2 regions of the Oceanobacillus sp. NCCP-135 genome follow, and region 1 is predicted to be linked to the other one. Evidence: a T-box and tRNA genes for the amino acid it is inferred to sense, from the RefSeq annotation. Region 1 holds a T-box; the other holds one or more tRNA genes.
What was found. The T-box of region 1 lies ahead of ileS (isoleucine--tRNA ligase). A T-box ahead of a tRNA ligase gene usually reads a tRNA of that ligase, here a tRNA-Ile.
Positions count from the first base shown of each region.

Region 2: it encodes a tRNA-Ile, which carries the amino acid that the T-box ahead of ileS (isoleucine--tRNA ligase) is inferred to sense. The anticodon was not compared.

Region 1 covers NZ_BAAKSZ010000001.1:290,862-298,587, reverse strand. The annotation lists gene AC6HVZ_RS01395 (hypothetical protein) at 1-201, opposite strand, end outside; gene AC6HVZ_RS01390 (ISAzo13 family transposase) at 1,270-2,499, opposite strand; gene ileS (isoleucine--tRNA ligase) at 2,956-5,706, opposite strand; T-box leader at 5,751-5,970, opposite strand; gene AC6HVZ_RS01380 (DivIVA domain-containing protein) at 6,030-6,533, opposite strand; gene AC6HVZ_RS01375 (YlmH family RNA-binding protein) at 6,650-7,426, opposite strand; gene AC6HVZ_RS01370 (YggT family protein) at 7,439-7,705, opposite strand; gene AC6HVZ_RS01365 (cell division protein SepF) at 7,712-7,726, opposite strand, start outside.
Region 2 covers NZ_BAAKSZ010000008.1:104,771-112,496, reverse strand. The annotation lists gene AC6HVZ_RS08025 (peptidoglycan D,D-transpeptidase FtsI family protein) at 1-1,563, opposite strand, end outside; gene AC6HVZ_RS08020 (MFS transporter) at 1,639-2,910, opposite strand; gene AC6HVZ_RS08015 (superoxide dismutase) at 3,025-3,636, opposite strand; tRNA gene AC6HVZ_RS08010 (tRNA-Phe) at 3,860-3,935, opposite strand; tRNA gene AC6HVZ_RS08005 (tRNA-Ser) at 4,142-4,234, opposite strand; tRNA gene AC6HVZ_RS08000 (tRNA-Ile) at 4,256-4,332, opposite strand; tRNA gene AC6HVZ_RS07995 (tRNA-His) at 4,352-4,427, opposite strand; tRNA gene AC6HVZ_RS07990 (tRNA-Met) at 4,443-4,519, opposite strand; tRNA gene AC6HVZ_RS07985 (tRNA-Asn) at 4,524-4,598, opposite strand; gene AC6HVZ_RS07980 (Na/Pi cotransporter family protein) at 4,870-6,519, opposite strand; gene AC6HVZ_RS07975 (NfeD family protein) at 6,728-7,360, opposite strand; gene yqfZ (protein YqfZ) at 7,438-7,726, shown strand, end outside.

The DNA of each region.
Region 1 (7,726 bases):
TACTGTAGCTGTCGATTTTGCGTACATTCTATGAACTCCATACAAAGCACATGGTCCAACTTCAGTTGGATTAATTTCACCCTCATGTTCGTGCTCATGAGCATGTGCTGTGTTTACGAAATTAGGCATTAAAAAAAATGAACCGAAGACAAATGAGACAACTACCAGTAATTTAACAATTCTGTTATCTATCGTTTTCACATAACTTTCCCCCTTTTTTAAGTAACTGATAACCTGAATTCCCGCCAAGTTATACCTAGGTTGGAATATTAATCCTTAGGCACTTATAAAGGTTCATTTGAATTTTGATCATTTCAACAATGTAGTGCTTGCACCACGGCTGTTACTGGTGAATTCATAAAAGTAAGCCACACCATTCCTCTTGTTTATTAAATAAACAAAAGGCATGCGCATAACTCCCATACCTTGGTATAATTATACCAAGGTATGGGTTAAATACTTTTGATAAATTAGATCAAATCTCTGGTATCAAAGGGTTTACGCAAAATCCTTAGTATAATTTATTCGGGAATGCAGGTGATAAATTAAAATTAGATAGTGCCCAGGAATAGAACGTTTTCAGACAATTAACAATAGTATATCATAATAAATTTTTGATTACAATGCTATATTCTGGATATTAATTCATTAATATTAGAGGTCCGTTTTAACGCAGTGACTTTTTCGTTACTACTATACAAAATCGCTATGTTAAAATGGAGTTCTTGCAAGAAATTTAAAAGTTAAAAACCATAGGGGAAAGTTTTTACCATTTCCTGATTCAAAAAAACAACTATAGATCTAAGGTGTGTGATAATCCAAAATATACCTAGTTGTGGCTGTCCATCATTATTGCCAATAGTTTGTTGCTTTTTAGCAAACGGGCAGGATTGTTGGAGAAAAACTAATGTTTATTCTTCTAAAATCCTGTAAAGTTGAATAAGAGGTAATACAAGTAAATCATTACCTACTTAAACATTTCAAAATGTTTTGCTACCCATTTTGAATTATTTTCTGCGATATACTTCTCCGCATTAATCAAGCGGTGTACGAGTTCCTTTTTTGATAACTTCATATATTTCCTATGTGCATTTTCCAAGTTGCGATTGGGTTTAATCTTCCGAAAGTCTCTTTCATCTATATCAGTATTGAAGTTTGATTTCACATTTTCGCTATTAACTTTCTGCTTATACGTTAGACTATGTTCCTTGTAATATTCATATAACTTTTCATTAGGACTCATAAAATAATAACATACCATTTTAAAATTTAAGGCTTGACATTTGGATGAATTGTGTAATTCCACTTTGGTGTATGAGTAGTGTTGTACTTAATATTGATACGTTTCATTTCCTCATCACTCACTTTCCTGCCTAGTTCATAGTGTTTTTCATCTAATGCACTTTGGATTTGCAGACCTGTTTTAGTAGTGGTTGATCCAATTAAATTCACTACTACCTCATGTGATGTTAGTGGTCGACCTCTCCAATTCATACTGATTTCCGAAAACATCCGGTGTTCAATTTTATTCCACTTACTTGTTCCAGGAGGGAAATGACATACTAAAATAGGCATACCAATTTCATCGCTTAATTGCTGTATTTCGACTTTCCACCTTCTGGAACGGGAACTATTGCTTCCACCACCATCTGCAGTAATCAAAAGTTTAGTTGCTTCTGGATACGTTAGCGACCCCATTCGATACCACCGTTGTCTAATGCTTTCAACAGCAAATTCTGCTGTATCATGGTCTGTGCCTACATTGACCCATCCCTCATTTTGCCGTATATCATAGACACCATATGGGATCGCCTTGCCCTTTTCTTTATCGGGAAAATCATGGTCGTTTACATCAATTGGTTGTCCTTTCTTTTGATACTCTTTCCCGTTGTTTTTATAATTGCCTATCAACTCTTTCTTTTTTGTATCCACAGAGATGATAGGATTTCCCTCTTCTTGAAATTCCGTGACTGTTTGATTGATATGTTGAAATTGCACGTCGCGATCCGGGTGATCGGCCCCTGCTCCCAATCGTTTATTGTTTGATTGCAGGCTATAGTTATTTTTGGCAAGCAGCTGTGATACGGTCATTCCACTGACTGGATAGCCCATATCTGTCAACGCTCCTGCAAGGTGATCCAAACTTTTGGTGGTCCACAATAACGGTGACTCTGGGTCGCCTTGCGTACTGTCCGCAAATAACTTCAACAATTCTTTCTCTATTTCGGGATAGATTTCCGTGATTGGTTTTCGACCACCACCGTGTCGGCGGATTCGTTCATCATCCAAGGAAGCAATGCCATTCAACTGCTCGACCCCAAGTTTTAGCGTATCTGGCGAGACACCTGTAAGTTCATAGATAACCTTTTGGCCTCCGAATCCTAGTGTTTTAACCATAGCCGCAGCTATTAGTCTCCTAGTTTTTTCGTCAATGTGGCCAGCCAATTCATTGAAAATAGTTTTATATCTGATTCGATCCTGATCAGTAAAATTAGTCATTTTTTTCATAAAGATACACTCATTTCTTTTTATATTATCCCAATGTAGTGGGCTCTTTCTCAAATAGAATGATAAAAAGGAAACATAAACGGTCTTTACGCAGGGGAGGCAGCCGAGCTAGTATTGAACTGATCAACGTCTATACTGTTCTAAAAGCAGGGGAACTTACGGATGAATATCACCGTCTTTGAGAAAGAGCCATGTAGTGTATCATCTGCATAAAAGTATGTCCGGGTTTTTCTGATTTAGGAGCTTTATATTTTAAGATCCCTAAGTTATCCACAGCATTTAAATTTTATAATTTCCTAAGCAGAAAAAAAGTACACCACTCAAAAATAGTGATGTACCTTTAGTAATATAATGTGCAACATTAAAGACAAATCGTTGATTTTAAGGACTTCATATACCATCACCTGTCTTTAATTTTACAAAGTATGAGGAGTAATTTATTAAAATTTATGCTCCGTAATGTTCTTTTACAACATCTGCACATCGTGTACACAGTTCAGGATGATCATTATCTTCTCCGACCGTATTGGATGCCATCCAGCACCGTTCACATTTTTCACCAGGATGCTTTTCCACTGCCACATCGACATACTTATATTCTTTGGAATCTGCATTGCTGTCACTAACTACAGCTTCAGATACAATTAAATATTGATGCAGATGTTCCATTGAAGTTAATACTTCTTTTGTTTGCATATCTTTTGGAACGACTACTATTTTAGCTTCCAATGATTTTCCAATTACTTTTTCATTTCTTGCTTCTTCCAATGCTTTATATACATCATTACGAATAGTCATAAAGTGATCCCATTTTACTACATCTAAATCCACTATTTTTCTTGGCTCAGGTATATCTGTCAACTGTACACTTTCTTCTTCCACTCCTGGGATATACTCCCATACTTCATCCATTGTATGTGGAATAATTGGTGTCAGTAATTTAACCAGGGTTGTTATTGTTTCATAATAACCTGTTTGAATACTGCGGCGGCGTTTATGATCTTTAGCCTCAATATATAATATATCTTTTGCAAAATCCAGATAAAACGAGCTTAAATCAACCGCACAGAAATTATGGATCTGATGAAAAATCGGTGAATACTCGAATTTCTCATAATTTTCACGTACATCGCTTACTAATTGCTGCAGCCGATGAAGCATATAACGATCCACTTCTTCTAATTCTGCCTCAGGAACTCGGTCTGTTTTCGGATCAAAATCAGCAAGGTTTGCAAGCATAAAGCGGAATGTATTACGGATTTTACGGTACGCTTCGGATGTCTGTTTTAAAATATCATTGGAAATACGTACATCTGCCTGATAGTCAACAGACGATACCCATAATCGTAAAATGTCTGCACCCAATTGCTTTTGCACCTTAGCAGGAACCATAACATTCCCCAGAGATTTACTCATTTTACGACCATTACCATCTAATACAAAGCCATGACTGATAATATTTTTATATGGTGCTTTACCTGTTACAGCAACAGCGGTAGATAAAGATGAATTAAACCAACCTCGATATTGGTCACTACCTTCCAGATAGAGATCTGCCGGGCGCTTATGATCCTCTCTTCCGAGTAATACTGCTTCATGTGATGAACCTGAATCAAACCAAACATCCATAATATCCGTTTCTTTTGTGAATTTTCCATTTGGACTATGTTCACTAATAAAGCCTTCAGGTAAGAGATCTTTAGCTTCCAATTCAAACCAAATGTTTGAACCATGCTCACTGAATAATTTAGATACATGTTCAATTGTCTCGTCGGTAATGATAGGTGTATTATCTTCACCATAAAAAACAGGAATCGGTACACCCCATGCACGTTGACGTGAAATACACCAATCTTCACGATCACGAACCATATTATAAAGTCGGGTTTCCCCCCATGATGGATGCCAATTAATACGCTTGATTTCATTTAAAATATCTTGGCGGAAATCCTTAATGGATGCAAACCATTGGGATGTCGCTCGGAATATCGTTGGCTTTTTCGTACGCCAATCATGAGGATAAGAGTGTGTTATAAATGTAAGTTTTAACAATGCTCCGACTTCTTCCAATTTCGCAGTGATTGCTTTGTTTGCTTCATCATAAAATAAGCCTTCAAATCCAGGAGCTTCATTCGTGAAATAACCTTTATCATCTACCGGGGAAAATGCGTCAATACCATAAGACCTAGCAACAATAAAATCATCTTCCCCATGACCAGGAGCTGTATGAACACATCCTGTCCCTGCATCTGTAGTTACATGTTCTCCAAGGATTATTAATGAATCACGATCATAAAACGGATGTTTCGTAATAATTTTTTCTGCTTCTTGACCTTTAAAGGTTTTTACAACTTGTGGGTTCTCCCATGCTAATTCTTCTGTAATAAACTCAAGTAATGCATTTGCTATTATATATCTTTCATCATTGACTTCAACGACAACATATTTTAAATCTGGATGCAAACTAATTGCCAAGTTAGCCGGAATTGTCCATGGAGTTGTTGTCCAAATAATAAATTTTTCTCCACCCTCAAGCAATCCTTTTCCGTCAGTAACTTTAAATGATACATAAATGGAAGGGGAACGTTTGTCTTGATATTCAATCTCAGCTTCTGCTAAAGCAGATTCAGATGAGGGTGACCAGTAAACAGGCTTTAAGCCTTTATAAATATACCCTTTTTTAGCCATCTCCCCAAACACCCGAATTTGCGCAGCTTCATAATCCTTCGTTAAAGTTATATATGGATTATCCCAATCCCCACGTACACCCAACTGTTTGAATTGTGTACGCTGACTATCGACTTGATCTAAAGCATATTCAGCACACAGTTTTCTAAATTCAGCAATGCTCATTTCCTTGCGCTTTACTTTTTTATTTTTTGTCAATGCTGTTTCGATCGGTAGTCCATGTGTATCCCATCCCGGAATATATGGTGCATGATAACCTGTCATAGATTTATAGCGAGTAATAAAGTCTTTGAGGATTTTATTAAGCGCATGCCCAATGTGCAAATCTCCATTCGCAAATGGAGGGCCATCATGCAAAATAAACAACGGTCTTCCTTTTGTTCTATTCTGAACCTTTTCATATAACTTTATTTCTTCCCAATGCTCTTGTCTTTTTGGCTCCTTATTAGGCAAATTTCCCCGCATCGGAAATTCTGTTTTTGGCATTAATAATGTATCCTTATAATCCATTTTAAGCTTCCTCCTTTTTAAATAGAAAAAGTCTTCTGCATCCCAAAAGGGACGAGAAGACTCGCGGTACCACCCTTATAAATTTAAAAAAATCATTTTAAATTCACTCGAAATTCGTAACGTGAATGAAACGTCCATTACTACTGAAATTCATAATGGATACTCCAGAGTGATTTTCTAAAAACAGTTCTGTATCAGGCTTTCACCATCCCTGACTCGCTAACCAGCTCATTGCTCTTATACTGTCTCTGTCAACGTATTTACAACATGTATTTAACTGTATATGTATGAATTATATGTAAAATTACAGATTACGTCAAGATCTATGATTTATTCTCAATAAGTTCACTTTCCTCGCCCAGCTCTTCATTGAATAAATCTTCCCAATCATCTGTACCAATCATATCCAGCTGTGCTTCTACAAGCATCTTCAAACGAGTGCGAAATACTTTTGCCTGTTTTTTTAATTCTTCTACATCCATGGAAATTCGGCGTGATTTACTTAATGCTTCATTTATGATTCGATCAGCATTTTTCTCTGCTTCTTTTATAATTAATTTGGATTCCTTTGTTGCATTACCTTTTAATTCTTCCGCAGTTTCCTGAGCAATAAGGATTGATTTATTTAAAGTTTCTTCAATGTTGGTAAAGTGACCCAGTTTTTCATCCAGTTGATTTACCTTTTCTTTTAATTCCTTCTTTTCTCTTATTACTATTTCATAATCTTTAATAACCTGATCTAAAAATTCATTTACTTCATCTTCATCATAACCGCGAAAACTTCGGGTAAACTCTTTATTATGAATATCTAATGGTGTTAATGGCACATCGGCCACCTCCTTAGGGGATAGTATAAGATTGCTTATCGTTTAGAAATACAAAGTTACATTAGATGTTTATATTCGACAAAAACCTATTAATTCCTGCAAGATACCTGAATAATTTATTTTAAAATCGCAGCAGTTATCTTCCATTTATCTTTTTTCGTGCGGCCATTTATTTTAACGAGCTTACTTCTGCCTTTTCCTTTGACCGATAATAAATCTTTCTCCTGAACTAAAAATTTGCCATCTTCTATTACCTTATAATTCACTTTTACAAGTAATTTACTGATATATTCAGCCGATTCTTTTCTGGAAATATGATAAATTTCTTTTAACACTACGTCTAACCTAAGTGAAGAGACAGTTTTATCCACTTCCAACCAGTTTGCTGTATTCTCTTTTTTCGTTGAAAGGGGTTTTTCCTCCAGTTTAATAGTAGCTTTATTTATTGAAGTTAAATTTGCTTTAACGTATGAAGCTATTTCATCGGCCATTATTATTTGGACTAATCCATCACGTACGAATATATCTCCTAGTTTCTTACGCTTAATACCGATAGATAAAAACGCACCCATCACATCTCGATGTTCCAAGGTGATAAACTTATCCTGATAAGTTGCCTGCATCAATGTCATCTGATGAGTTTCCTCCGTTACTTCTTCATAGAAAGGAGCAATAACCATGCGACATCTTTCAGCATGATTGCCGCCACCATTAGTATACAGATTCAATTCATCGTTCTCCTGTCCAATCAGCATTGCTATAATTTGCTGTTCTCTTGGATCAAGAAAGTCAGTTAGCTTATACTGATAGGTACGTTCCACCTGCTCTTTCCAAGCTAGAACTTGATCGATAAATGGTTGTTCTTCTTTTCTAAAATGTTGGTAAATATCCATCATGTCATTCCTTTAAAATGGGAGCATTTTAAACAATTCATTGAGACCGGATCTCGCTAAAATCAAAACGAAAATTGCAACAATCGGCGATAAATCAATCATTCCAAGTGGTGGAATAAACTTTCGAAATTGTTCTAAATAAGGCTCACAAATTTTAGCTAAAAAGAGACCAAATGAAGATTCACGGGCCCCAGGAAACCATGACATAAAAATATATACAATTATTGCATAGCTATATATTAGTAAGGCATTGTATAGTACTACATGTAAAAGATCCATTATTAACTACCATCCTTTTTG
Region 2 (7,726 bases), on a different contig from region 1:
TGTTGTAAATGTGTCATACTGACCTATTGCATTGTCGAGAAACTTTCCAGCCCGCAATTCGCCAACGACGCCAGTTGCTTCGTATGGGAAATCTATTCCTGTTTTAATACCAAGTCCAAATTGTCTGAAATAATTACGCATTTCCTGAAAATAGTTATCTTCTGTGAATACTAAAGGATCATTTTGCTGAAAGTTATATTGCCCTCCCATTCGCATAGCAATATAAAACATGTATACGTTTGAGGACATCCTTAAGGCATCCAGATCGTTTACAGTTCCCAGGTTCCTCCAGGATCCTTTTGGGTCTGAACCTTTGATTCTCAATGGTCTATCATAAAAAGTCTGTCCTGGGACGATCACACCTGATTCATATCCTGCAAGTACTGTTGCACCTTTTACAACCGATCCAGCGAGGTGTGCGTCATATAAAGTTCTATATGCTGCATTTTCATATTCGTTTTTTTCCCTATTATAATGCTGTCCTGATACCGCCAATAATTCACCCGTTTGAGGATCAATCACTACGGCAAGTGCATCTTCCAGTTCAGGATTTGAATACTTGGTAAGAGCTGTTTGCAATTCCTCTCTTACAATTTTATCAACTTCCTTTTGGAATTCCATATCAAGTGTCAGAACTAAATCTTTCCCGCGTTGACCTTGTACGACCGTTTTTGCATCGATCACTTTCCCACTTTTATCAGTAGTATATTGAATTTGCTCTTTTCTTCCTCGTAATACTTCTTCATATTGGTCTTCTAAACCGCTTTTCCCAACCCGATCATTCCGACTATATCCCCTTGTTAAGTAATATTCTAGCTTTTCGGCAGGAATCCCCTCTTCTTGTGTCGATATGGAACCGAGCAGGTTTTTGAAAGTATCTCCATATGGATGTTCCCTATCCCAATCTGTAGTTGCATTAATACCAGGCAATTCATCAAGATGTTCAGCAACCCTTGCATACTCTTGTGATGTTACATCTTTATTTTTTACAATCTGTGGTGTTAGTGAGTATGCTTTGTCCAATTCCTTTTTAATTGCTATTATTTCTAATTCCTCTTTTGAAAAATTTTCAATTTCCTCATCCGTTATTAGCTTTAATGTTTCATCATACTCTTTCGCATTATCCAGTTTTTCTTTTGCTTCATCGGATAATCTATCAACTGCTTCCTCTTTATTTTCCAGATACCAGTACTCTCTTCTGTTTCGATCAGTTATACCGTCTAAGTACTCTTCGCTATCCATGGAAATATACTTAGCTAAATCTTTAGCTACATCCAATCTATCTTTTGCCTGAGTTCCTTTTGCTGGTGTATACGTAATCGAATATAATGGTTTATTATCGACAATGACATTATGATTTCGATCATATATTTTTCCTCTTGGAACAGGGATCTTAGTTGTATCCTGAATTGTCCGGTCAATTTCTTTTTGAAAGTCTTCCCCATTTAAAATCTGTACAACCCCCAACTGAAGAATTAGAACAGAAAATAATAAAAATACAACAAAAAATAAAATATTTAAGCGGAAGGGAAGCTGTGCTTTTTTTTGTTTCTTTTTTTTCATCTTTTCTCCCCCATTGAATACATTTTCTTTATATCATTACTATTATAGCATGTATTTAATAAGATTCTAAGGGGTTTACCTATTTTTTTCATCTGGTATCTGTTCTTTGATCAAAACTTCTTTTTTCGGCTGGGTTCCAAGATGAACATTTCTTATACAAAAGTAAATGAATAGATGACCAGAACCAAATACAACTAATAAAACAGGAATTATTTTTTCTGGATTAACGACAGAAACTGCTAATAGAAAAACAAGTATGGAAATTACTCGTCCTATATTAACAAACAACTCCCGCACCACAATATATTCCACACGCATATCCTTTGCCTTCCACGCTTTTCCAATGACATCATAAGTCATAGAAACATAAGGTACACTTATAATTGGATATGCAATCCCAATAACAACTGCATAGATCATCAGCAGCATGTAACTTATATTGAATAAAATGATAAAGATGGAGAAAAAGAGAATTAATCCCCCAAGCAATATAGCCTTTTTTCTTAATGGCGGTTTAATAAATTTTGTAGCTATAAAATAAAAGACGATTGAAAGTCCAGATAAAAATACATTAAACATGCCTAAAGCAAATTCGCTTTTAGTTACGAGAAAGACCCATATAGATATTACAAATAAAAATATTCCTTCTCTCAGACCTTGAAAAACATGTGCATATAATATTCTGCCCCAGTTTTTATTATGCTGTCTTTCCTCAAGTATTCTTTTAAAATAAAAATCCCCTTCTGCCTGCCGTCGTTTTAAAAAGAAACTGAATACAACAGCGCTGATAAACAAGATAAAAGATATCGTAAAAATGGTTGTATAGCCTATATTTGCTTCCATTTTAGCTATTAAGATACCAGCCAATAATGGACCAATCATTCCGCCAAACGACTGCAATACACCTAAAAACCCATTAAAGAAATCTCTTGTTTCCGGTTCAGTAATCTCAAATGTCAATACATTAAATGCAAGCCAGTAAAATCCGTATCCAATACCTAGTAGACTGCCCAACATGAAATTATAAGTAGATGATTTATCTCCAATAATTAACACACTTAAAAAAAATAGAGATAAAAAAATTACCCCTAGTCTTAACACAATTACCCGGTCTATTTTTTTTGCAAGTTTACCTGCTATGATAAAGGTAATTGGCTGAAATAAGCATACTGCCAAATTGTACATCGCAATTGTAATATAGTCACCGGACTGCTTCCATAAATAAATATTTACAAATGTATTAGATAAAAAAATCCCTAATGAATAGAGACCTCCGATTACTAATAAAAATAATAAATCCCGACTAACATCTATCTGTTCATGAAAATACCGCAAACTTTTTCTCATATACAAATACTCCTTTTGTGTCATTTATAGTGTGAACATTTGAGTATCAGATATACAAAAATGCGGCATGAAAAAACACACACTGAATTTTATCAGTGTGTGTTATGATCGATTTTATTTTGCTGCATTATAGTTTTTTGTAACTTCATCCCAGTTTACTACGTTCCAGAATGCTGAAGCGTAATCAGGACGTTTATTTTGATATTTCAGGTAATAAGCATGCTCCCAAACGTCAAGACCAAGAATGGGTGATTTACCTTCCATTAATGGGCTGTCCTGGTTTGGTGTGCTTGTTACCTCAAGCTCGCCATTGTTGGATACAAGCCATGCCCAACCGGATCCAAAACGAGCTGCTGCTGCATTTTGAAATTCTTCTTTAAATTTTTCAAAGCTACCAAATTTCGCATTAATTTTATCAGCTAATTCCCCGGATGGTTCTCCACCACCATTTGGTGACATTACTTTCCAAAAAAGACTGTGGTTAGCATGTCCACCACCATTGTTACGTACTGCTGTACGAGCGCTTTCTGGAACTGCATCTAAATTACTGATTAAATCTTCAATCGATTTTACTTGAAGATCTGCATGTCCTTCCAAAGCACCATTCAATTTAGTAACATACGTGTTATGATGCTTCGTATGGTGAATGTTCATCGTTTCTTTATCGATTGTTGGTTCTAGCGCATCGTATGCATATGGTAATTCTGGTAATTCAAATTTTGCCATAACTAAAATTCCTCCTCTAATAATATTATTATTAAAAGGGACCTGAATATTCACCCTTTAAATATAAGGTTAGCAGAGCTTTACCCCGCTTGCAAATCATATGCACTTATACAAAAGCTAAATAATACGATATACGTATTATTCCATTCTTACTTTTTAAAGAAAGCTACTTTCTAAGCAGAATATAAAAAAAACAAGCTAACCGCTTGTTATTAGTAAATAGTGGTGGCTCGGGACGGAATCGAACCGCCGACACAGGGATTTTCAGTCCCTTGCTCTACCGACTGAGCTACCGAGCCTTAAATTAGTATTAAATTCTGTTCTCGCATCTTAAATAACTTCGATGTTAATTCAAAGATGTTTTGTGCTCGTCGTGTTGCAAGTTTATTCAGTGGTGATACAATCCTCGCAAGCCTGCACATGAATGTTAATCGAGAAAATTTGTGGCTCTTCCAGCTGACTGAGTTTGCCAAACCCAATTTTGATTCTGACTTCTGTATATGTATGGAGGAGGTAGAGGGATTCGAACCCCCGCGCGGTTTGACCCGCCTGTCGGTTTTCAAGACCGATCCCTTCAGCCGGACTTGGGTATACCTCCGAGAAGTTTAATGATTATTTATGGTGGACCCTGCAGGATTCGAACCTGCGACCGATCGGTTATGAGCCGATAGCTCTAACCAACTGAGCTAAGGGTCCTTCATTTTATTTAGCTTTATGGGGCGACCGGTGGGGATCGAACCCACGTATGCCGGAGCCACAATCCGGTGCGTTAACCACTTCGCCACGACCGCCGTAATATTATTTTTTGGTAGCGGCGGAGGGGATCGAACCCCCGACCTCACGGGTATGAACCGTACGCTCTCGCCAGCTGAGCTACACCGCCATATTGGCTCCACAGGTAGGATTCGAACCTACGACCGATCGGTTAACAGCCGATAGCTCTACCACTGAGCTACTGTGGAATAATCTACAAATATCTATTATTTAAATTAGAATGATCTATCATGTTTTATTTTCATTTAAAATAACAGCGACGAAATATAATTTACCATGTTCGACAAGATCTGTCAATATCTTTTTTTCGTTTCAAAACATGTGATATGTAAGGTCTTAAAGCGACAATATATATAATAGCATTTTAAAAATTAGATTTCAATACTTTTATTAAAAATTTGTATAAACATGTAAAATAATAAACAAAGAGAAGGGAGAAGACCCCTTCTCTTTGTTTATTTATTCACCTAAAACTTCTTCAGCAATATTTACAGCATGATCTCCTATCCGTTCAAGGTTACTAATAATATCAACAAATACTATACCTGCAGAACCACTGCAAAGACCTTCGTTCATGCGGATAATATGTTTTTTGCGATAAGTACGTTCCATTTTATCGATTTGATCTTCTTTTTGTACGACGGCAAGCGCTTCTTCCCTATCCGTATTCTCCAGAGCTTTTATAGCTTGCTTAACCGTTAAAATAGTTAATTCAAACATATCATTAAGATCTTGCTGTGCTTGTTCAGTCAAATGAACTTTATTAGAAATTTTATAATCATTAAGTTCAATAATATTTTCAAAATGATCTCCAATACGTTCGATGTCGCGTACAGTATCCATTAATTCTGTATGCTTGGCACTCTCTAATTCCGATAGTGAACCTGCAGATACATTGATAAGGTATTCCGTTATTTCACGATCAAGGTTATTTAAGGCACCTTCAATTTGCATTGCCATTTCAGAATGCTTTTGATTATGTGTGGTTAAATAAAGATTTGTCTCTTCAAGCCCCTGTGTTGCATAATCACCCATTCTAATAACTTCCGCTTTTGCCTGGTCCAAAGCCAAGGTAGAGGATTGCTGAATGAATATTGGATCTAAATGCTGTGGTTTATATTCTACGATAACATCCTTACCAGGAATTAGTTTTGTAACCAACCATGCTAGGGCACCAATGAATGGAAATTGTATAATCGTATTCACAACGTTGAAGCTACCGTGCGCAAAAGCAATAGTCATTTCCGGATTTAAATTTAACTGACTTTGTAGGTATAGAACATAATGTGTAAATGGTATCAGTAATAGTATAATAAAAGTCGTACCTACAATGTTAAATACAACATGAGTAAGAGCTGCTCTTTTAGCTGCTACGCTTGCACCTAGAGATGCTAAAATAGCTGTTATCGTTGTGCCAATATTATCACCAAATAGTACTGGAAGTGCAGCTTTTAATTCTACTGTTCCTTCTGCAAATAATGTCTGCAAGATACCAATTGTAGCACTCGAGCTCTGTACAATTACCGTAAATACTGTACCTATCACCACTCCAAGTAATGGGTTTGAACTCATCTCAATTGTTAAGTCCTGAAAAGCTTCCAAGCTGCGTAGTGGTTTCAATCCTCCACCCATTAATTCCAATCCAAAAAATAATGCACCAAATCCAAATACAGTTTGTCCAATATTATTAACTTTTGGATTTTTAAAGAAAAATAACAAGAAACATCCGAGAGCAACGATAGGTAGTGCATATGCTCCAATATCTATACCTATTATAAATGCTGTAACAGTTGTACCAATATTTGCACCCATAATAACTCCGATAGCTTGTCTGAGTGTCATAAACCCCGCATTAACAAGACCAATTGTCAATACAGTTGTACCAGTACTTGTTTGTAATAAAATCGTAACGATTATCCCAGCCAAAACACCTAAAAAGGGATTACTGGTAAATTTATCAAGAATGTCACGTAAACGGTCACCAGCTGATTTCTGAAGTCCTTCTCCCATATATTTTATTCCTAACAGGAAAATACCCAGACCGCCGATAAACTCAAAAAGAAGTGTCTGTATATCGATATCCAATGCTACTACCATCCCTTCATTCATGTTGAAACGTGTCACATACCTTTACCATTATTAAATGATTATTAATCATTTGTAAAGGATTTTAGAGATAATTTACATAAAATTTACATAGCTAACTATACTCTCTATTATTAACTACCCTATATGTCCAAAACTCATTCTTATAAATAAAAAAAGATAATCCTCTTGAACTTCTTTTTAAGTTCGGCAGAGAATTATCTTTTCAATTTTATTTTGTTATTTTTTCAACAAGAATTTTGGTTCCGTCCACTTCAGTAATTCGAACAGTACTATTTTTAGCAATCCATTGTCCATTGGAGACAGCGCTATAATCTTTATTATTGATTCTAATGGTACCAACAGGCCTTAAATCGTTTAAAGTTACTGCTTCCTGATTAATTAACTTTTCATATTCCTGATTCATTGAATTATAGCCCGCTTCTTTTGTTAGTTGGTCTTTTAATGTTATTTTTGACCACATATCTCTTCTTTTAAATACCTTTAAGAAAAAGAAAGAAGCTGCTCCTCCAAGTAAAACACCAATCACAGCATACATTCCTGCAGTTAAATTCGGGGCTGCCAGTGCAACTGCTGTTAACATTGCTGCTGTTCCCAGTGTAGCAAGGGTGCCATCATTTATTATTTTTCCATCAATGATAATAAGTAATAATCCCACAAAATAGATAATAAGCATAAGAATAAAAGAGCCTGTTCCAACATAAACACCAAAGTATACTGTTATAAATCCAATCCCTAATAATCCAAAGACCCCGCGCGCATTAACCAGGACTTCTCCAATTAAAAATAATGTAGCAAATCCGGTGACCACAAACCCTATCCAGTCGTTATTAAATATATCCATCTCATTTTCTCCTTCCCACTTACTTAATGTACGTATTACTAGTATAAATTGTTTCATTTAAAAAAGGAGTGAATAATATGAATTTCGTAAAAAGAATATTTCTTTATACTTTGATCCTTCTATTTATTCTAAGTATATATCAAGATTTGACATCCGAAAATCATAATGATATAAATAATAATAATAATAATGAAATAAAATTTTCTGTTCTCCAATTAAAAGTCGAACCAGGAGAAACAGTTCTTTCTATTGTTGAAAAAATAAATCAAGATAATGTACATCTACTGGATATGAACCAAATTTTATCTGATTTTAAAACAGCAAATCCGCAAATAAAAGATCCACTTAACCTCAAGCCTGACACCT